3 regions of the Arthrobacter sp. fls2-241-R2A-172 genome follow, and region 3 is predicted to be linked to each of the others. Evidence: predicted binding sites of a transcription regulator. Region 3 holds the regulator's gene; each other region holds the start of a gene.
The links. The regulator HrcA, encoded in region 3, represses chaperone genes, less so after heat shock. The targets are predictions, from matches to a motif close to TTNGCACTCGNNNNNNNCGAGTGCNAA.
Positions count from the first base shown of each region.

Region 1: the regulator HrcA is predicted to act here: its motif matches at 4,036-4,062, upstream of QRM57_RS06925 (Hsp20/alpha crystallin family protein).
Region 2: the regulator HrcA is predicted to act here: its motif matches at 5,032-5,058, upstream of QRM57_RS10495 (FmdB family zinc ribbon protein).

Region 1 is NZ_JARVTB010000003.1:297,218-304,293, reverse strand. It holds gene QRM57_RS06950 (cell division protein PerM) at 1-194, opposite strand, end outside; gene QRM57_RS06945 (flotillin family protein) at 799-2,277, shown strand; gene QRM57_RS06940 (NfeD C-terminal domain-containing protein) at 2,294-2,506, shown strand; gene QRM57_RS06935 (hypothetical protein) at 2,528-2,905, opposite strand; gene QRM57_RS06930 (J domain-containing protein) at 2,902-3,303, opposite strand; gene QRM57_RS06925 (Hsp20/alpha crystallin family protein) at 3,530-3,952, opposite strand; gene QRM57_RS06920 (MerR family transcriptional regulator) at 4,096-4,527, shown strand; gene QRM57_RS06915 (hypothetical protein) at 4,787-4,945, shown strand; gene QRM57_RS06910 (FG-GAP-like repeat-containing protein) at 5,056-6,774, opposite strand; gene QRM57_RS06905 (FG-GAP-like repeat-containing protein) at 7,023-7,076, opposite strand, start outside.
Region 2 is NZ_JARVTB010000004.1:499,126-506,201, forward strand. It holds gene QRM57_RS10485 (DUF4011 domain-containing protein) at 1-3,811, shown strand, start outside; gene cpaB (Flp pilus assembly protein CpaB) at 3,835-4,629, opposite strand; gene QRM57_RS10495 (FmdB family zinc ribbon protein) at 4,699-4,971, opposite strand; gene QRM57_RS10500 (5-formyltetrahydrofolate cyclo-ligase) at 5,126-5,728, opposite strand; gene galU (UTP--glucose-1-phosphate uridylyltransferase GalU) at 5,860-6,765, shown strand; gene QRM57_RS10510 (GNAT family N-acetyltransferase) at 6,772-7,076, shown strand, end outside.
Region 3 is NZ_JARVTB010000002.1:371,558-378,633, forward strand. It holds gene QRM57_RS04565 (16S rRNA (uracil(1498)-N(3))-methyltransferase) at 1-102, opposite strand, end outside; gene dnaJ (molecular chaperone DnaJ) at 105-1,232, opposite strand; gene hrcA (heat-inducible transcriptional repressor HrcA) at 1,283-2,290, opposite strand; gene QRM57_RS04580 (DUF3097 domain-containing protein) at 2,521-3,372, shown strand; gene QRM57_RS04585 (DUF4870 domain-containing protein) at 3,494-3,907, shown strand; gene hemW (radical SAM family heme chaperone HemW) at 3,959-5,188, opposite strand; gene lepA (translation elongation factor 4) at 5,189-7,042, opposite strand.

The DNA of each region.
Region 1 (7,076 bases), on a different contig from region 3:
CAGGCTTGGCCGGCCAGACGGGCCAGGGTGTCGACGTTGCGGTCCTTAAAACCGTCGGTCGCCCACACCCCAACCAGCGGCAACACCACAACAATGGCCGAAATGAACGCCGACTGAGCCGCTTCCAAACCGCCCTGCAGCCAAAGGGGCATGGGGAGGCCACGGTTTCCGGTCTGATCAGCGCGCAGTTTCATCGTGATCTATCGTGCCACGGTGGGCAGCACTCGCCCGTCAGACTCCCCCGAAATACCGCGAATTCCTGCGCTTTTTCCTATGGGCCGCCGTAAGATGGGAGGTGTTCTCCCGGGGCGGATGACGGCCCCCAACTGATGTTGAAAGACCCGGAAACAAACGAAGCCGGGAACTAGGAGCGGCCAATGGATAGGTGTCACAACTTCTAAACGGAAAGTCGTACTAGCAGCTGGTGCAGCCACCTTCGGATCTTTTCCCAGGCTGCACCAGCCTTCTTTTGTTCCACCCCTTCCTTGCGCCGAGGGGCGACGTCTCACCCCTTCCGCCCCGCCGAGGGGCGACGTCTCACCCCTATGAAGCCCTTCTAAGTCGCGAAAGCTCACCCCTCGCGAAGAAACGCACGACGGCGGCCGGCCCACCTAAGTGCCACTCCCGCCGAGGGGCGACATCTCGGCACTTTGGACCCGCCGGGTTGCCGCACAAATGACGCACAAATGTGCTGGACTCCCCGCTTCGGCGCAACGAGACTGTGTACACGAGCAACCATTTGGCCTATTGGGGGTCAACCAAAGTGTGTCGCTCACACCGTCTGAAGGGACAAGGTCAATGGACGACCTCGCAGCTTTCTTCCCGCTGATCGCCATCATTCTGGGCGTCGTACTCGTGATCGGCTTCATTTGGCTGGCCACGAAGGCGATGTGGAAGGTGGCGGAACCGAACGAGGCTCTCATCATCTCGGGCCTTACGCGCGGAACACTGGAAAATACAGACGGCATGGACTTCAAGATCGTCACCGGAAAGGGCGCCCTGGTGGTCCCGGGGTTGCAGACGGTCCGCAGCCTTGCCCTGACCCTGAATGAAACTGAACTCAAGGTCTCGTGCGTGACCTCGCAGGGCATCCAAGTGATCGTGGACGGTGTGGTGATCTACAAGATCGGCGACGCTCCCCCGTTCATCGCCAACGCTGCCCGGCGGTTCCTGGGCCAGCAGCCGAAGATGGAGAGCCAGGTCTACAACGTCTTCGAAGGGCACCTGCGTTCGATCATCGGCAGCATGACCGTGGAGGAAATCATCCGCGAGCGCGACAAGCTGGCTTCCTTGGTTCGCAGTGCCAGTGGCGTGGAGATGGAGAAACTGGGCCTGGTGGTGGATTCACTGCAGATCAAGGACCTGCAGGACCCCACCGGCTATATCCAGAATCTGGCGAAGCCGCACATTGCGCAGGTCAAGATGGAGGCCCGCATAGCGGAAGCCACCAGCAACCGGGAAGCTGCAGAGAAGGAAGCGGAAGCCGCGGCCCTGATCGCTGATGCGCAGAGCCTCTCCGCCATCAAGCAATCCGCAGCACAGGCCAACGCGGAGCAGGCACGCGCCCAGGCCGCGCAAGCCGGGCCGCTGGCCGACGCGACCGCCCGTCAGCAGGTGGTGGTTCAGGAGACCGAAGTGGCCAAGCTTGAGGCCGATCGCGAAGAGCAGAAACTGCAGACCACCATCCGCAAGCCCGCAGATGCCCGGGCATACGCCCAGCGTACCGACGCCGAGGCCAAGAAGGCCGCTGACATCAGCGCCGCGGAAGCTTTGGCCAAGCGCACCGAACTCGAGGCACAAGCAAACGCCCGACGGGTCGAGCTCGAAGCCCAAGCCAACGCAGGGGCGGCGGCAGCGATGGCAGGCGCAACGCGCGTCACGGGTGAAGCCGAGGCAGCGGCGACGACGGCACGCGGCAATGCGGCCGCCTCCGCTGTGAAGGCCAAGGCGTTGGCTGAAGCTGAAGGCATCAAGGCACGCGGTGAAGCGCTCGAAACCAACCAGGATGCCGTCATCTCCCAGCAGATCGCGGAGAACATGCCCGCGATCGTGTCGGCAGCTGCTGAACCGTTCTCACGGATTGGGCAGCTGACGGTACTCAATGGTGGCGAGGGGCTGAACAGTATGGTGGGTGGAATCCTCTCCCAGGTGGGGAACTTCCTGCCGTCGCTTGCTTCGGCGCTGCGGGGCAAGGAAACGCCTGCTCCTTCTCCCCGGCCGGCTCCGGTGAAGGCACCACCCGCACCGTCTCCCTCCGCCAAGGCACCAGATGCCTAGAGCGGTAGATCGAAGTTTGACCGGAAAGATCGGCAGGGTCACAGGCACCGTCGCGCCTGGAACCATTGGCGAAGTCATGCTTCCCTTCCATGGTGGGACCAGCGCCTTCTTCGCCTACCCATTTGACAAGACGAGTGTCTTTACCGTGGGCGAGAAAGTTCTGGTGATCTACTTCGAACCGCCGCAATCGGTCTACGTGGACGAACTGCCGGACGTCCTGCAGGAATAGCCGCCCTCGCGCGGCACGCCCTTACAACTGTGGCCCGTAGATGAACTCCTTGGCATGGTTGACCGCCTTCTTGAACGCGTCGTTCCGGAGTGTCACCTGCTCTCGACTCGCTCCCCCGCTGGGTTCCAGGAACGTGGTGGGTCCAGGCCGCAGCATCCAAATATCGCCGGCTGGCGGTAGGTAGAAGACGCCGAAGGATCTGTGCTCGGGGTCGTCGGTCCAGATAGGAACGACCGCCACGGCCGCGCCCGTATCGGGGTTGATCCACTGGGCACGGGGCATGGGCTGCTCATGGACCTCGGGATCGAGGAACGGCGCGGTCCCCCTCCCCCAGCGTTTCTCGAACCGTTCGTAGAAGGCCGGGATGATGTGGCCGTCGTAGGGACGCCATGCGCTCATGAATGTCTCCTTGGAAGTCGGGTGCTTCGGGGCAGGGGCTCCCATCGGGCCGGGCCAAACGACAGCGGTCCCTGCCCCGAGGTGGGACCGGGCGTAGCTTCCGGCGATCGATGGACTCGGACCTTCACAGGCGTCCCACGATCACCGGATGGAGCACTGGAGCGCCGCTCACGGTCGTATGCCGCCCGCTTTCCTGGGTCCGACAAAACGACGTACGCCTGCATGATGGCGTGCAGTTCCTGAACGTCGCTCGCTGAGGGGGTGCCGCCGTCGTCGGCTGCTTGGCGCGTGTCCGGGTGGTGGGTGCGCAGCAGCGCCCGGTAGGCGCGTGCGATCTCGCGCGGGGTGGCATCGGGCGTCACGTGCAGGGTGGCGTAGTGGTCTGGCTGGGTGTTCACTGCTGGTTCCGGGTGGGATGCGGTGGATGGGAGATGGCCCCCGGCCGAAGCCGAGGGCCATCCGATCGGGAGGCGACGTCAGGGGCCGCGTTTTCCTCTGCGCGTCAAGCGCTGTGGCGTGGCGCGAAGCCTGCGCCCATTTTCCGATGCTGCGGCCGATCCGAAGCTCCCGTCCTGCGCTCCGCTGAGGGCCACCCCCGGGCGAGCCCTCAGCGGAGAGGGTGGATTACGCGTTAATTTCTTGTCGTTGCTCGTTGGACGTGATTTCGATGCGCCGGGGCTTGGCCTTCTCGGCGACGGGGATGCGGAGTGTCAGCACACCTGCGTCGTAGCTGGCCTTGACGCCGTCGGTGTCCAGGGTGTCGCCCAGGATCAGTTGGCGGCTGAAAACGCCTTGGGGGCGTTCGGCGGCGATCAGTTCGGTGTTCTCGCCCGCTGGCGACTTCCGTTCTGCCTTAACGGTCAGGACGTTGCGCTCGACGTCGAGGTCCACCGATTCAGGATTCACACCAGGCAGATCGAAAGCGACCACAAACTCTTCGCCTTCCTGCCAGGCGTCCATCGGCATGCCGGCGGGGCGTGCTGTTGTGCCAAAAACCTGTTGGGCGAGCCTGTCGAATTCGCGGAACGGGTCAGTGCGCATCAGCATTTTGTTCTCACTCCTTAGATCTTGATGCTGACTTTTCTGTTGGTCCAGCCTTCCAGATCTGTGTTGGCTGGTATAGATTTTTTATAGCACTGGTGAGAGAGTGGTGCAAGTAGGTTTTCGGAAGAATTTTGGAGAGGTTTCGGATGGGTGCTACGGACAGTTCATCTGGAGGGCACGACGGCGGATTGGGTGCCGCCGCGTCCGACGGCGGGTCGGGTTCTACCGGCGACCGGGACGCGCTCGGCGTCTACGCGATCTCCGTTGCAGCTGAGCTCGTGGGCACCGGCCAGCAAAACCTTCGGCTGTACGAACGTAAAGGGCTACTCACCCCCGAGAGGACCGACGGCGGCACCCGCCGCTACAGCGAACGGAACCTGGCGACCCTGCGCCGGATCGGGGTGTTGCTGGATGAGGGGCTGAACCTGGCCGGCGTGAAGCTGGTGTTGGAACTGGAGGCCGAGAACCAAGGGTTGACGGAGGACAACCGGGGGCTGGCCCAGGACAACGAAGGGCTGCGGGAGGACAACCGGGGGCTGCGGAGGGATTTGAAAAGAGCGCGAGGTAAAGCAGGCTGACTTCAAGACGGTTAGTCCCGCTCAATATGCGGGGCAGTCGGGTTTTGGAAGCTGAGAACAACTCCAGAGCTTCCGGGGGCGGGCTCACAGCAGCCTTCGCCTCATCCCCAGCATCCTCAATTCGCACAAGGGCACCCTCAATATGCACAGGGCCCAGGCGTACCGCCGTACACTAATCAGGTTCCGCGACCTAATACGAGTATCAGTCGACTACGTCACTGCCGATGGAAACACGGTTGACGGCACCAAAACTTTCGCCGTGGCACCCGAGTCAATCGACAGCATGAGTACGCTCTACAAGGGGGCCACAGCAACCGGCAATAAAGCCTTCGAGGTTCCTGGTGCGACTGCTGGACAAGGCGTCCTCGCGGTCCGTGCTGGAATGCTCGGCGACAAAGTATTCGTAGCGACCAAATAGACGAGGCAACGGCAAAACCCCCGACCGCAGGGACCGCACTTGGAGAATGGACTGCACGTCGACTCTCAGCAGTGAAGTTCACTTCAGCGGGGGTTTTGCCGTTTTTTACTTTAGAGAATTGCGGTCATGCCGTTCCAGCCCTGGCCAATGACACTTCCAATGGGCCATTTGGCACCGCCGCTGCCGGAGAAGAGCCACAATGCGCCGAACGAATCGCGAGCCATGATGTCCGCCTTTCGATCGCCGCTGAAGTCACCCGTTGCGAAGAGCGCTGTCATGCCATTCCATCCCTGGCCGTACTGCACTTGTGGCAACCAGCCGCCGGCACCGTTTCCTGGGTAGAGCCAGAGCCGCCCACCGGAATCCCGTGCCATAACGTCGGAGGCACCGTCGGTATTAAAATCGCCCACGCCCACGATGTCCGTCATGGAAGACCAGCCAGAACCGATCTGGACCCTGGTCAGCCAGCCGCCCTTGCCATTTCCTGGGTACAACCACAAGACGCCGCTACCGTCCCGTGCCGCAACGTCCAGGTTGCCGTCGCCGTTGAAATCTCCTGCAGAGGTGATTGCGGTCATGCCGCTCCAACCCACGCCGATCTGCACACGTGGCAACCAACCTGCAGAGCCGTTCCCGCCATAGAGCCACAGCACGCCGGACGAGTCGCGGGCAAGCACATCTGAATAGCCGTCACCGTTGAAATCGCCAGGAGTAACCATGGACGTCATAACGTTCCACCCTTGGCCAACTTGGCGCCTGTCGAGCCAACCGCCAGCACCATCCCCCGGGTAGAGCCACAGGACGCCGGAGCCGTCACGCGCCAAAACGTCTGCATTCCGATCGTTGTTGAAATCGTTCTTCACGGGTCTGGGATCAGCGGACTGAACAACCGTCACCGAAGCACTTCCCTGATTCGCCACGTAGGTTGCGCCCGTGTACTCGTGAACCGCAACAGCTACAGGTCGAACTCCGGTTCGAACTACTGACGAGGTGTTGGATGAGTCGATGACGGAGACACCCCCACGGCTCAAGGGGGCATATGTCCTGTGGCGCGTGGAATCGACGGCCAATGCGGTGGGCTCGCTCGGGATGCTAATCTGGGCGATCTTCTGCCTCAGTGCCGGATCGACCAACACAATCGACGAACTGCCACCAGCATTCAGGGACTCGACGTAAACAATACCGGTCCAAGAATCCACAGCAACCTTCCCGAAGGTCTCATCCTGCCGGTACAGAAAGCTTGCATAGGCCGAGTCTTCAACTATTCCCAGATCGCTTTGTGGATGGCCAAGATAACTTCCCGCGAGAGTTTGGAAAACCTCGTTGGTCCGGGTGTTGACGGCATGATCAATCGCATCGCCCCCGCCCAACACATAAACGTTCTTGAAGTTCGTCTGTCCGTCAATGACCGTGAGAACGCCACCGTTGGTTGGGACGAACACCCTGTTTCGCGATGAGTCGACGACCACTCCGCCAGGAACGGACCCGTAGTAGGGGATGTCCACCGCCGAATGGCCCGTCCACGGATCAATAACAGTGATTCCATTGCCGTAGGCTACGTACACCTTTCGAGTGTCCTTATTGACGGCAATCTTGCGGGGGTTGGGCCCTGATTTTACGCGGCCCGCAATTGAGGCACCGTTCATAATCACTACCGACCCGTTGGCGCCAGCTTGGCCGTCAACACTGACGTAGGCTGTGCTGCTGCCGAAAGTGGCAACCCCCTGCGCCGGGCCGCCCACGTCTACCGTCGTGACTTTTCTTGTTTTTGCCTCGATCACTGACACCCCGCTGTCAGTAGCGACATAAACGTCTCCGTTGTCGGCCACCGCTAGGTCGTGAGGGGACTTCCCAACCGGTATGTCGAACGAGGTCGAGTCAGCTTCAGCGGGCGCGCCAGCCAACAGCGAAAGGCCCAGTGAGGCAATGACAGCGAGCGCAAACGTGGTGCGCTTAGCTCGGAACTTTCCGGCACCAGGAACGGCGGATTTAAACGCGACAGAACCCAAGGAGACCCCCAGAGAAGTGAGACGCGACTGTCGCGCCGATGAGCGGAGTCTACAGCGTGTGACCTGAACTACAGAATTGCCGTCATTCCGTTCCATCCCGTACCCACGCGGGAAGGCGAAGG
Region 2 (7,076 bases), on a different contig from region 3:
GTCCGCCGGTACCGTGGTGTGGACATCGGCAGTAGGTGGGAAGCCCCAGCGCGTTTCCGCGCCGGTCATGCTTACGTCCATTGTTCTCACCGTTCGGCCGGGCGAGGACGACTTCGAACTCCAGCTCACCGAACAGGCCCGTATGAACCCGGCCTTGGTTCGGCACCTGAAAACGGTGCACGGCATCGTCTTTGACGTCAATGCGGTCGCACGCATGGCCTACAACACCGCCAGGCTCGACCCCCAGCCGGTTTTGGACCGCTTGGCTACCTTGGTCCAGCCCATTCACGGCGCGGAGGTGGAGTTCAACCTGCTCGTCACCACCTTGGCTGACCTTTCCGGGAACCTGGATGATCCGTGGATCAACATGAACAACCCCACTGTGGCCGCTTTGGCCAGTGCAGCCAACGGTGGCGACATTGAGCCTGAACCCATCAAAGCGGGCAGGTTCCCCGATCTTGACCAGCGGAATCCCGCCGATGAGCTCCTCTTGCTCGACGCCGACACGGACCAGCAGTACGTGGTGGACGCAGTGCGGGCTGGAGATTCGCTTGTTGTCAGCACTCCGCCGGGGAGTGGGCAAACACAGACCGCGATCAACGCCATCGGTGCCTTGGTCAGCGAAGGCAAGTCCGTACTGGTGGTGGGGGACAGGCAGTCCAGCCTTGCTGGTTTGTCCGCGCACCTGGAGTCGCTGGGCCTTGATTCGATGTTCTTCCGGCCGGGCAATGGAACTACGCCGCAGCAGCTTAAGGGCCAACTGGTCCGTGCCATCATGCGCAGCGAGAAAGCCCTGGAGCCTCAGCTGGGTAACCTTCACCAGACGTTGATCGAGCACCGGCATGCCCTGATGGACCACGTGGCATCCCTGCACAATGTCCGTGAGCGTTGGGGTTGTTCCCCGTACCAGGCTATGCAATCGCTCGCCGAATTGACGTCCATCCACCCTGCGCCATCCACGACGGTGCGGTTGAAGCGCAGCGTCCTGGACAACATCAAGGACCGCGAGGAACTTGCCGGCCGGTTGCGCCGTGCGGCCGAACTGGGCAGCTTTAGCCGAGCCTCGACTTCCAGCCCCTGGTATGGCGCACGCCTGGTGACCCGCAAGGAGACAGAAGAAGCCCAGCAACTGGTTCGTTTGGCTGAGGAGAAACTCCCCATCCTGCGTGACCGCATGAAGCAGGTTTCCGACCACGCCGAAATCAGGTTGGGCGAAACGTTCACCGAATGGGGAGCCCAGCTTGAACTGCTGATTGCCGTGCGGGAAAGCCTGGACAAGTTCACCCCGGACATCTTTGACCGGCCTGTCCATGACCTCATCTCCGCAACAGCCAGCTCCGCATGGCGACGTGAACGGAACCTGGAAATGCCGTCCATGCAGCGCTCCAGGCTGCGGCGCGTAGCCAAAGAATACGTGCGGCCCGGCGTCCACATCGCGGACCTCCACAGTTCGCTGGTACTCGTCCAGGAACAGCGAGCCTTGTGGGCCGGCTACGCGACGACGCAGCGTCACCCGGCTGTGCCGTCCGGCCTTGCCGACCTCGGTGCTCTTTACCGGGAATTGGACGGCGAACTGCACCGGCTCGGCGAAGCCCTCAAGCACACTGCTGCCGGAGGCTCCCTGCACCAGACGCCGTACCCGGAGCTCATGGAGCGGTTGGAATGCCTTGTAGCGGACACAGCCACCCTGGAGACCCTGCCCGAGCGGACGCTGTTGATTGAGGAGATGCGCGAGCACGGTCTTGGTGAGTTGCTCGCTGACCTTGCTGCCCGCGAAGTCCCGGCACCCTCGGTGGCCGCGGAGCTGGACCTTGCCTGGTGGCAGTCTGCGCTGGAAGCCATGATCAGCGGCGACGACTACCTTGCTATGTCCGATGGCGATTCGCTGCGCCGCCTCGAGGCCGAATACCGCCTCGCGGACCAGGCCCACATCGCCAGTGGCGCGGCCCGGCTTCGTTGGCAGCTGGCCCAGAAATGGCGTCAAGGCATCCTCGAACACCCGCGGCAGGCCGAGTTGCTTCGTGCCCTGTTGAAGGATGGGCGTGTGACGTTGCCGGCACTGAGCGCCCAGGCACCGGACCTTGTTCCGCTGCTGGTGCCGGTCTGGTCGGTCAGTCCTTACCTGCTGACCGGAGTACTTCCTGCAGAACAGAAGTTTGATGCTGTGGTGATCATCGACGCTGAGTCGACCTCCCTGCAGGCAGTTCTTCCCGCCATTGCCCGGGCACAGCAGGTAGTGGCCTTCGGAGATGCAAAGATCGCCAACGCCCGCACTTTCAGCGTTGCCGTGGAACCTCCGGTTGCCGGTGTAGCCAGCCACGAGGTTGTGGACAGCGCCTTCAAGGCGCTTGCCCGCGTGCTGCCCACATGGCAGTTGAATTGGGTTTACCGTGCCGTGGACGAGGACCTGATCCTCCAGCTGAGCAAGAACTACTACGACGGCGGACTGCGGCGCCTGCCCGACGGCAATTCCGTCACCGGCCTGGACCGTTCGATCCTGGTGGAATACATCCCCGATGGCACTGGCCTCCCGGGGGCTGACCACGAAGGTGTTGAGTCCGTCACCGCGGAAGTCAACCGTGTGGTGGACCTGGTGTTCGAACACGCCAGGCTTCGTCCCCGCACATCCTTGGCCGTAGTAACGGCCAGCCTCCGCCATGCGGCCAGGATCGGTGAGGCCATCAGGCTCCAACTGCCAAACCATCCCCTCCTGTCCACATTCTTCGGGGCCGGTCCAGAGTCCTTCAGGGTAGTGGACCTGGAGCGCGCCCAGGGCTTGGTGCGGGATCACGTCATCTTCTCCCTCGGCTACGGTCGCACACCTCACGGGCGTGCGCTCCACTCCTTCGGGCCTTTGTCCACCGAAGGCGGGCGTAACCGCTTTGCTTTGGCAATGACCCGCGCCCGGCGCTCCATGCACGTTCTGACGTGCTTCCGCCCCGAAGACCTTGACCAGGATCGACTGGCTCACGGTGCCGTCGACTTCTACGAATTGCTGGACCGCGAACTCTCTGGAAACAGCAACCTTGGAACACCTGCTTCCCGCGCCGTCGCCAGCGAACAAGCGCTCGGTGAAGATCCCTTGGTGGCTGATCTTGGGGAGCGGTTGCGTGCTCGTGGAGCACGCGTGTGGCATCTCTACGATGGAGTGCTGGACATCGCTGCCGCCGCGGATCCGGTGCACACCATTGGCCGGGAGGGTGCCGAGATTCCCACCCCGGTGGCCATCGAATCCGATGGCACCGAACGTTACAGGCGTATGAGCGTGCGCGAGCGAAGCCGTCTGCGGCCGCAACTGCTGGAGCGCATGGGGTGGCGGTACATGTCGTTGTGGACGATTGAAGTCTTCACGGACCCGTCGTCCTGCGCCGACCGCATCGGCTCCTACCTGGGACTGGAAAACCACATCCCGCAGCTCGCTTCCTCTCCCCAGCATGGCTTCCTGGACGTGGATGTTGAACAATTGAACCTTGACAAAGCACCGCCTTCCTTCGCGCCCAGCGCACGAAGGGCGGCCGGCAGGAGCGAGGCTGGCCCCAAGCCGGCCGATGCTGCAGCCGACAACGGAAAAGAAGCACCAATGACGGAACAAGTAACCGGCGGGGAAGACAGCGCTGCGGAGAGCTCGGAGGATGCCGGCCAGGCCGGCGCTGAGGGCTCGGAGGAGTCGAAGGCTGTTCCAGCCAAGCCGGCCCCGCAGGGCATTCTTCCAACCAAGGCTGCAGAGGACGACCCCCGCCGTTGGGGAGATGAGTCCGGGTATGACCACGAGGAGTGGCTCAAGGAGCAAAAGCCCCCGCACTGGGGCTGATGCCAGCCTGACGGAACGTCCTTTCACGGGCTGACCAGTACAAAGAAAAGCTTGCCCTGCGTTGATGCGCCGGCAAGCTTTTCTGCTTGCCGGGGGTCGGCAGCCACAACCACCAGGCCGTCGTTGTCACCCGTACCGAGCCACTCCCCGGCCTTCCCGCCTTGGGCAGAGGTCCACAGCACGGCAACAGGACCAGCCAGGACCTGGCTTTCGCGGGACTCATCGTAGGATCCGGCTGCGGTAAGGACCACGGACACCAACTGGCCGGGGGAGAGCAACTGGATGGATGAAGGGTCGGCCATCCGGAGTGGAACCGCTGCCGTGCCCGGGGGTGATCCGGTGAGCAAGCCAGGACCCAGCAGGCTGGACTCCGTGGGGATCTGGCCCTGGCCAAGGGGTGCAGCGAGCTGACGCCCTGCGAGGGCGCCGGGGTCCTCAAATGCGGTGGGGATTGCCAAACCCTGGGTTACAGGAACGGTGGTGAAGTCGGAAGCGGCCAGGTTGGTGCCGCTGGGGAGGTCCCGGACAGCCACCAGTACGTTGACGCGTTGCTCAGAAGCGGGCGTGAGCTGCTGGACTGCGATACCGGCAGCCACGCAGAGCAGGAGCGCGACGGTGAGGCGGCGGTTCCGTCCGATCAAGGTTCCGAACCTGCGCTTCAGGCCACGCCGGGTGTCAGGGTTGCGCGGACGGTTGCGGCTGAACCTGGAATCAAAGGGGGCGCGCAGCGGCGTACGCGAGGGGGGAGACCATTTACCAGCGGCCGCCGCTGATCGTTCGGCCCGGGCAAGGAGTGTGCTTCGTGACTGATGTGGCATGCAGCCACGCTAGCCAGCACGGCACCCACGGAAACAGTGCCGGGCTGGGCTATGTGGAAAAGGGAGCTCTTAGCTGGCTGCGGCTGCCGGGGCCGGAGTCGCGGCGGGAGCCGACGACGCAGGTGCGGGCGCTGCGGGAGCGGCCGAAACCGTGCTTCCTTTGGCGTCGCGGGAGTCAGTGCGGTAGAAACCCGAGCCCTTGAAAACAACGCCAACGCTGTTGAACTTCTTCCGAAGCGCTCCCTTGCATTCGGGGCACTCCGTCAAGGAGCTGTCAGAGAAGGACTGGACGATGTCAAAGGCATGGTCACAGTCTTTGCAGGCGTATGCGTAAGTGGGCACTGAATTCCTCCTTCAGGACAGGGTTCAGGTCCTGTGCCACGCATCCGGAGCGTCTCCGGGTTAGCAGTCGCAGGGCCTGAGTGCCAATTCTATCATCCGGTGCCATTGCAGCATTCGTGCCGGACTGAAGCTCATAACATCGAGACGGGGCCACCTATTCCGGGCCGTCGAGGCGAATGGATCCGGAGGGCGTGAGCACTTCCCGCACGGGGCGGTCGAAAGCTTCGGCGGGTATGGAACCGGAAGGCAACAGGTCGTCGTCGTACACTACAGCGATGGTGGGCGGCCGCTGGCCGGATGCGTCGAGTCCTTGGAGGAGCCGGTCATAGTAGCCGCCTCCTTGGCCGATCCTGTTTCCGTCCCGGTCAACGGCCGTGGCCGGCATGAAAATCCCTGCGGCGTCCGCGATGACCGAACTTTCCAGCCTTTCGCCCTCGGGTTCGTCAATGGGGGCGTAGGAGGACCGCACGAACACGGTCGACGGCGTCCAATACACCCAACTCAATTGCCTTTCCGGCTCGCAGACCGGGAGCAGGATACGGTGCCCGGCGTCGTGCAGCGCCTGAATCAGGGGCAGCGTGGGGGGTTCGAAAGCGACTCCAACGTAGACCGCAAAAGTGCCGGTGGCGGGGGCCCTTGTTGCTGCCCAGTCCGTGCCGTGCCGGGCTATAGACGCGCCGGCGGCTGCAATCTGCTCTGGCGCAAGGCTTCGCCTGTGAAGCCGGCGGCTGCTCCGGATCTCTTCCTTCGTTGCCATATGTATCCGTTCTTTGGGTCCGTACGTAACACCGGAAGGAGCAAGAGGGCTGCCCTTCCCTGAAACAAAAAACCCTCTTTCGGTGCGGCGGGGTTTAGCCGTTGATGTCTTCCTTCCGTTAGATTAGTCCGGTGACTCTCGATAACAATGCTGTCCGTAAGGCCGTCATCCCCGCAGCGGGCCTTGGCACCAGGTTCCTGCCTGCAACAAAGGCGATGCCCAAGGAAATGCTGCCCGTGGTTGATAAGCCAGCCATCCAGTACGTCGTCGAAGAAGCCGTTAAGGTGGGCCTGCACGACGTCCTCATGATCACGGGGCGCAGCAAGCGCGCCCTTGAAGATCACTTCGACCGTGTGCCGGCACTTGAGGCAACGCTTGCCGAAAAGGGTGACACTGCCAAGTTGGAGGCCATTCAGTCGGCCACCAACCTGGGCGACATCCACTACGTTCGCCAGGGCGACGCCAACGGGCTCGGCCATGCAGTCCTTCGTGCAAAGCAGCACGTCGGCCACGAACCGTTCGCCGTGCTCCTTGGTGATGACCTGATCGATCCTAAGGACGACCTGCTCAGCGAAATGATTGCTGTCCAGCAGAAGACCGGCGGATCCGTGGTGGCCCTCATCGAAGTTGAGCCCTCAAAGATCAGCGCCTACGGCTGCGCGGACGTGGAGGACGAAGGCGAGGACGGGTATGTGCGCATCAAGCAGCTCGTGGAGAAGCCTTCGCCGGAAGAAGCTCCATCAAACCTGGCCGTCATTGGTCGCTACGTCCTCCACCCGGCCGTGTTTGAGGTCCTGGAGAACACAGGGCCGGGCCGCGGAGGGGAAATCCAGCTGACGGATGCCCTCGAGGTGCTGGCTGCAGGCGAGGGTGAGGGCTATGGCGTATACGGCGTGGTCTTCCGCGGACGCCGCTTCGACACCGGCGACAAACTGAGCTACCTCAAGGCCTGCATCGAGCTCGCCTGCGAACGCGAGGACCTCGGCCCCGAATTGCGCGAGTGGCTGCCGACCTTCACTGCAGCACTTCCCAAGTAACAACGGATGTACGGCTCTGCGATCTGGCCGGTGACGCTGGAAAGCGGAGACCTGTTGCTGCGGCCCATCCGTTACCGCGATAAGCGGGAGTGGTCCGAAGTCCGTTCACGGAACAGCGAATGGCTGGCGCCATGGGAGGCGTCCAACCCGGCTCCGGGTGGGCGCCTCCCCAGCTATCGCCAGATGGTGGCCTCCCTGAACGACCAGGCCCGTCAGTCCACCGCACTGCCTTTTGTGATCGTTGAGCGGACCCCCGGCTTTCGTGAACCGAAGATTGTGGGGCAGTTAACGGTTTCCTCCATTGTGTGGGG
Region 3 (7,076 bases):
GGTGACCGCGTGGCGCGCCTCCGGGCCTTCCAGTACAAACACGGAACCAGGCCCCAGGTGGCTGAGGTTGCCTGCCTGGGTGAAGAAGACGGGGTTGCTCACCGCTACAGGTTACCGAGCTTGTCCCGCAGTTTGGCGAACATGCCGCCGCTGGCAACGAGCTTTCCCTCGGTGAACTGCTCTCCCCGCAGTTTGGCGAGCTGCTGGAGCAGCTCCTCCTGGGCGGCATCGAGCTTGGTAGGCGTTTCGACGTGCAAATGCACCTTGAGGTCGCCTCGGCCATAGCCGCGAAGGTGGGTGACGCCAAGCCCGCGAAGAGTGATGATTTCGCCTGACTGGGTTCCCGCCTTGACGTCGATGTCCTGTGCTCCGTCGAAGGTGTCCAACTGAAGTTCCGTACCCAGGGCAGCGGCTGTCATGGGCACGCTCAGGGTTGCGTGCAGGTCGTCGCCTTCACGCATGAACATGGAGTCGTTGTTGACGCGGATTTCGACGTAGAGATCGCCGGCCGGGCCGCCGGCGGGGCCCGCTTCGCCCTGGCCGGACAACTGGATCCGGGTACCGGTGGCCACACCGGCAGGAACCTTGATGGTGAGGGAACGACGACTGCGGATGCGACCCTGCCCGCTGCATTCGTTGCAGGGGTCCTTGATGACCGTGCCGAAGCCCTCGCAGGAGCCACAGGGGGCCGTGGTCATGACCTGGCCGAGGATGGACCGGACCGCCCGCTGGACCTGGCCGCTGCCACCACAGATGTCACACCGTTCAGGATGGGTACCAGGGCGGCAGCAACTGCCATCACAAGTGGGGCACACAACGGCCGTGTCGACTTCGAGCTTCTTGTTGACGCCGAATACCGCATCCTTGAGGTCGATGCGGACGCTGATGAGGGCGTCCTGGCCGCGCCGGACCCGGGAAGCCGGGCCGCCATGGCCGCCACCGCCGCCAAAGAAGGTGTCGAAAATGTCCTGGAAGGCGAAGCCCTGGCCGGAATAACCGCCGCCGAAGCCGTTTTCGGTTCCGTTTTCATTACCGGTGGCGTCGTAGACACGGCGCTTCTGCGGGTCCGACAACACCTCGTAGGCGTGGGTCACTGCCTTGAACTGCTCCGCGACATCTTCCCCGGGGTTGACGTCCGGGTGAAGTTTCCGCGCCAACTTGCGGTACGCCTTTTTGATCTCTTCCCCGGTGGCTTCCGGAGAGACTCCCAAAACGTCATAGTGGCTGCTCAAAGTCGGTATCTCTTCCTTGTTGTACTGCGGATGTTTCCTCGGGCCGGTGTTCAGCCGCCGAGAATGCGGGAAAGGTATCTGGCCACGGCCCGGACTGCGGCCATGGTGGTGGGATAGTCCATGCGGGTAGGGCCAAGGATCCCAACCTTGGCTCCGGAACCGTAGCCGGTGGCCACGACGGAAGCCTCGGCCAAACCGTCGTACGGGTTCTCCCGGCCAATGCTTACTGACACGCCCCGCGGATCATCGCCCATATCGGACAACAACCGCAGCATGACGACTTGTTCCTCAAGGGCTTCAAGCACCGGACCGATGCTCAAGGGGAAGTCCACATTGGAGCGGGCCAGGTTGGCGGTGCCCGCCATCAAGATGCGCTCTTCGCGGCTGTTGTCGCTCAGTGACTGCAGGCCGTGCGCAAGAGTCTGGGCCACGCCGCGAAGCTCGGGCGGGCAGAGGGCCACTACCGATGGAAGGACCTGTGGGAGAAGGTCCAGTTGCGTCCCGGCTATGCTTCCGAGGAACCGGGACCTCAGCAGCATCAATGCCTCGTTCGCAACATCTGATCCGGCATCGATGACCTTCTGGCCAACGCTGCCTGTGTCCGCAATGAGGACCACCAGGACCTGCTTTGGCGCAAGCAGCACGAACTCAACGTGACGGACGACCGCCCGGCTCGAGTGCGGGTACTGCACGACGGCGACCTGGTTGGTCAGCTGGGAAAGGAGCCTCACGGTCCGCTCCAGGATGTCGTCCACGTCATCCGGGCCCTCGAGGAGGGAGTGGATGGCACGGCGCTCCGCGGCCGAAAGTGGCTTTACCTGGGAGATACGGTCCACAAACAGGCGGTAGCCCTTGTCCGTGGGAATGCGTCCTGCGCTGGTGTGGGGCGCCGCGATGAGTCCTTCTTCTTCCAGGACAGCCATGTCATTGCGGATGGTGGCACTGGAAACACCGAGGTGGTGGCGCTCGACAAGGGCCTTGGATCCAACGGGTTCCCTGGAATGCACGTAGTCTTCAACGATGGCACGCAGCACTTCCAACTTGCGTGGCTCACTCATTGCTCCACCTCCTGACGACGTCCGTGGTCGTGGCGACCGGCGACTGCGGCACGCCCGCCGGGCCTCCGCACTTAGCACTCAACATGCCCAAGTGCTAACAAGTCTATTATGGGCCACCCCGTTGCTAGCATTGAAAACGCCCGTATTCAGCTTCCAGCGTGCAGGTTCGGCAGCTTCGCAACCCAAACGGCTCCCCCACCCATCAAGTACTCAAAGGTAGGAAATATCCCTTGGCTTTCGACAATTGGGGTCCACAGGATCTGACCGCTCCCGCCAAACGCCAGCTTCCTGAGGTAGCGGTCCAGCGGGGAATGGTCCTTGAAGACGTCCAGTCCGGCTGGGTGGGCGAAGTGACCAGGGTGGAGAAGACCGGCGGCATGCATGTCGTGTCCCTGGAGGACCGGCGTGGTAAGTCCAAATCGTTCCAGTTGGGATACGGCTTCCTGCTCGAAGGCCAGCCCATCCGCCTGATGCCTCCAGCAGTCCGGCAGTCGCCGTCGGCCGCCCAGCCGGGCCGTACCGCCTCAGGTTCCGTCAAGGTGCAAGGCCAGCGCGCACAGGTGGCCAAGGCCAGCCGCATCTGGGTGGAAGGAAAGCACGACGCCGAACTGGTCGAGAAGGTCTGGGGTGACGATCTCAGGGTCGAAGGGATCGTGGTTGAACCCTTGCATGGCGTGGACGACCTCGCGTCCGCCATTGCGGATTTCAACCCCGGCCCGGACCGCCGCCTCGGGATCCTGGTGGACCACCTGGTCCAGGGATCGAAAGAATCCCGCATCGCCGCCGAGGCCATGGCCTGTCCCGGAGCCGCTGGAAACGTCCTCATTGTGGGACATCCGTACGTGGATGTGTGGCAAGCCATCAGGCCCAAGGTGTTGGGCATTGAGAAGTGGCCCACAGTGCCGCGTGGCATGGATTGGAAGACCGGCATCCTCCGCGCCTTCGGCTGGCCGCACGAGACCGCCGAGGACATCGGGTTGGGCTGGCAAAGGCTGCTGGGCGCCGTACGGAGCTACGCCGACCTTGAAGCATCCCTGCTGGGCCGTGTTGAGGAAGTCATCGACTTCCTGACGGTCCCCTAAAGCATTCACCCTGAACCACTGCAACTGCAGCGCCAACGGGGAGTTGGTCCATAGAAGCGGGCGCGTGCCGGTATTCTGGGACAGCAACACCGCAGCATCTTTACAGCAAAGGGAAGACACCGTGGCAGAGAACGCTCCTGAAGAACCGGGCAGCGCCGCAGGGCGGCCCCAGTACCATGGCGCGCCAGCCAATGCACTGCCCTTGACGGCCGGCGAAGACCGGCAGTGGGCCACTTTGGCGCACTTTGGCGGCATTCTTGGCTGCTTGCCTTCCCTGTTGATCTACCTGATCTTCCGGGACCGGGGACCCTTCACTGCACAGGAATCCAAGGAAGCGCTGAACTTCACCCTTCCCCCGACCATCGCAGCGGTCCTCGCCAACATCCTCGTCCTGCTTCCAGTGGTCGGCAACATTTTCGCCGTGATCGCGACCGGCATTTGGGTAGCCCTGACGTGCTTCTCCGTTTCAGCCGGAATCCGCGTGAACCACGGCCAGCCGCACCGCTACAAACTGAATTTGCGCTGGATCAAGTAGCTGCCTGACCAGCAGGAGAGTCCCGGCAGTGCTGCCAAACGGCCGTGAGGCTCAGTCCGGGAGGATCCTGCGGACCACTGCGTCTGCCAGCAGGCGACCCTTCAGCGTGAGGACCAAGCGGCCCTTGAAGGCCTGGATTGGGTCAACCAGTCCATCTGCGATCAACCCGGCCATTGCGTGCCGCCCCACGCCGTCCAAGGCGTCGACAGCCAGGCCTGTACCCAGGCGGGCTTCGAGCATGATGCGCTCCACCTCGCGCGTGTCAGGGTCCAGCGTCTCCCTGCCTGCCGCCGGCGAGCTTCCCGATCCCAGTCGTGAAGCATAAGCCGTAGGATGCTTGACGTTCCACCAGCGCACACCCCCTACGTGGGAGTGCGCTCCTGGGCCCACGCCCCACCAGTCATCTCCACGCCAGTAAGCAAGGTTGTGGCGGCATGCCTGCTCCGGAGAGCGCGCCCAGTTGCTGACCTCGTACCAGGCCATCCCCGCCGCTGAGATGAGTTCATCGGCGAGTTCGTATTTCGCGGCGTGGTCGTCGTCGTCGATGCCGGGCACCTCGCCTCGACGGATTTGCGCAGCAAGCTTGGTGCCGTCCTCCACGATCAACGCATAGGCGCTGATGTGGTCCGGTTCGTACGACAGGGCCGTTTCGAGGGAAACGCGCCAGTCCTCCATGGACTCCCCCGGGGTCCCATAAATGAGGTCCAGGCTGACGGCGAGTCCGGCGTCGCGCGCCCACTGCACCACCAGCGGAACGCGGCTTGGCGTGTGAGTGCGGTCCAGCACTTTGAGGACATGCGGCACCGCTGACTGCATGCCGAAGGAGACCCTGGTGAGTCCGGCATCCGCGAGCAGCTTCAACGATTCGGGCGTGACGGAGTCAGGATTGGCCTCGGTGGTCACTTCCGCGCCGGATTCCAGCCCCCACGTCCCAACCGCGGAACGCAGGATCCTTGCCAAGTCCTCGGCTGGAAGCAGAGTCGGGGTACCACCGCCGAAAAAGACGGTACTCAGGGGGCGCGCCGGAACCGATGAGGACTCGAGTGCCTTCACGGCGAAGTCGAGCTCCGAGATGGCGGTACTGGCATAGGCATCCTGCGAGGCACCACCGCCCAGTTCCGTCGCGGTATAGGTATTGAAATCGCAATAGCCGCAACGCACGGCACAAAATGGGATATGGACGTACAGTCCGAACTTGCGGTGCTCGACGCCCGTCAACACCTGCGGAGGCAGAACGCCATCCGCAGGTGCTGGATCGCCCAAAGGAAGGACGCTGGGCATTTACTTCTTGGCCTTGTCCTTGGACTCGTCTGTGGTCAGGGCAGCGATGAACGCCTCCTGGGGCACCTCCACGCGGCCCACCATCTTCATGCGCTTCTTGCCTTCCTTCTGCTTCTCGAGCAGTTTGCGCTTACGGGTGATGTCACCGCCGTAGCACTTGGCAAGAACGTCCTTGCGGATGGCCCTGATGCTTTCACGCGCAATGATGCGCGAACCAATGGCCGCCTGGATCGGCACTTCAAACTGCTGGCGCGGAATAAGTTCGCGGAGCTTGGCCGTCATCATCACGCCGTAGGCGTACGCCTTGTCACGGTGCGTGATGGCACTGAACGCATCTACTTGCTCACCCTGGAGCAGGATGTCGACCTTCACGAGGTCGGCGACTTGTTCGCCGTCGGCCTTCCAGTCCAGCGAGGCGTAGCCACGGGTCTTGGACTTCAGGAGGTCGAAGAAGTCGAACACGATTTCAGCCAGCGGGATCCAGTAACGGAGCTCCACGCGGTCCTCGGACAGGTAGTCCATGCCCTTCATCTGCCCACGACGGCTCTGGCACAATTCCATGATGGAGCCGACGAACTCGTTTGGCGCAAGGATGGTAGCCGAAACCATCGGTTCACGGACCTCGGAAATCTTTCCCGTGGGGTATTCGCTGGGGTTCGTCACGTGGACAACTTTCTTGTCCTCGAGCGTTACCTCGTATTCCACGTTGGGGGCGGTGGAAATGAGATCCAGGTTGTACTCACGCTCAAGGCGCTCCCTGGTGATTTCCAGGTGCAGCAATCCGAGGAAGCCCACGCGGAATCCAAAGCCCAGCGCAGCCGACGTCTCGGGTTCGTAAACGAGCGCGGCATCGTTGAGCATCAACTTTTCGAGGGCATCGCGAAGCACCGGATAGTCCGTGCCGTCCAACGGATACAGGCCTGAGAAGACCATGGGTTTCGCGTCCGCGTAACCGCTCAAGGACTCCGAAGCAGGTTTGGCCAGGTTGGTGACAGTATCGCCCACCTTGGACTGGCGGACGTCCTTCACACCGGTGATCAGGTACCCCACTTCACCCACGCCAAGACCCTTGGACGGGGTAGGTTCCGGGGAACTCACACCGATTTCCAGGAGCTCGTGCGTGGCCCGGGTGGACATCATCTGGATTCGCTCACGGGGGTGCAGCATGCCGTCAACCACCCGGACGTAGGTGACCACGCCACGGTAGGTGTCATACACGGAGTCGAAAATCATGGCACGGGCCGGAGCGTCCGGGTCACCCACGGGCGCGGGGAGGTCTCGGACAATTTTGTCCAGCAACGCCTCGACGCCCACGCCGGTCTTGCCGGAAACCTTGAGGACGTCTTCGGGGTCGCCACCAATCAGGTTCGCCAGCTCCGCAGCATACTTCTCCGGCTGCGCTGCCGGGAGGTCGATCTTGTTCAGTACCGGGATGATGGTGAGGTTGTTTTCCATGGCCAAGTACAGGTTGGCCAAGGTCTGGGCTTCGATACCCTGTGCCGCGTCGACCAGGAGAACCGCGCCTTCACAGGCAGCCAGGGATCGCGAGACCTCGTAGGTGAAGTCCACGTGGCCGGGGGTGTCGATCATGTTCAGTGCATAGCTGGTGCCATCGAGCTCCCAGGGCATGCGAACAGCCTGGGACTTGATGGTGATGCCGCGCTCACGTTCGATGTCCATACGGTCCAGATACTGGGCCTTCATGTCGCGCTGTTGAACGACGCCGGTGTACTGCAGCATGCGGTCGGCCAGGGTGGACTTACCGTGGTCGATATGGGCAATGATGCAGAAGTTCCGGATGATGGCCGGATCTGTTGCGGCGGGCACCGGTGCGGTGCGGGCCATGGGAGACACGCAGGATCCTTACTGTCGATACTCACACGGCAAT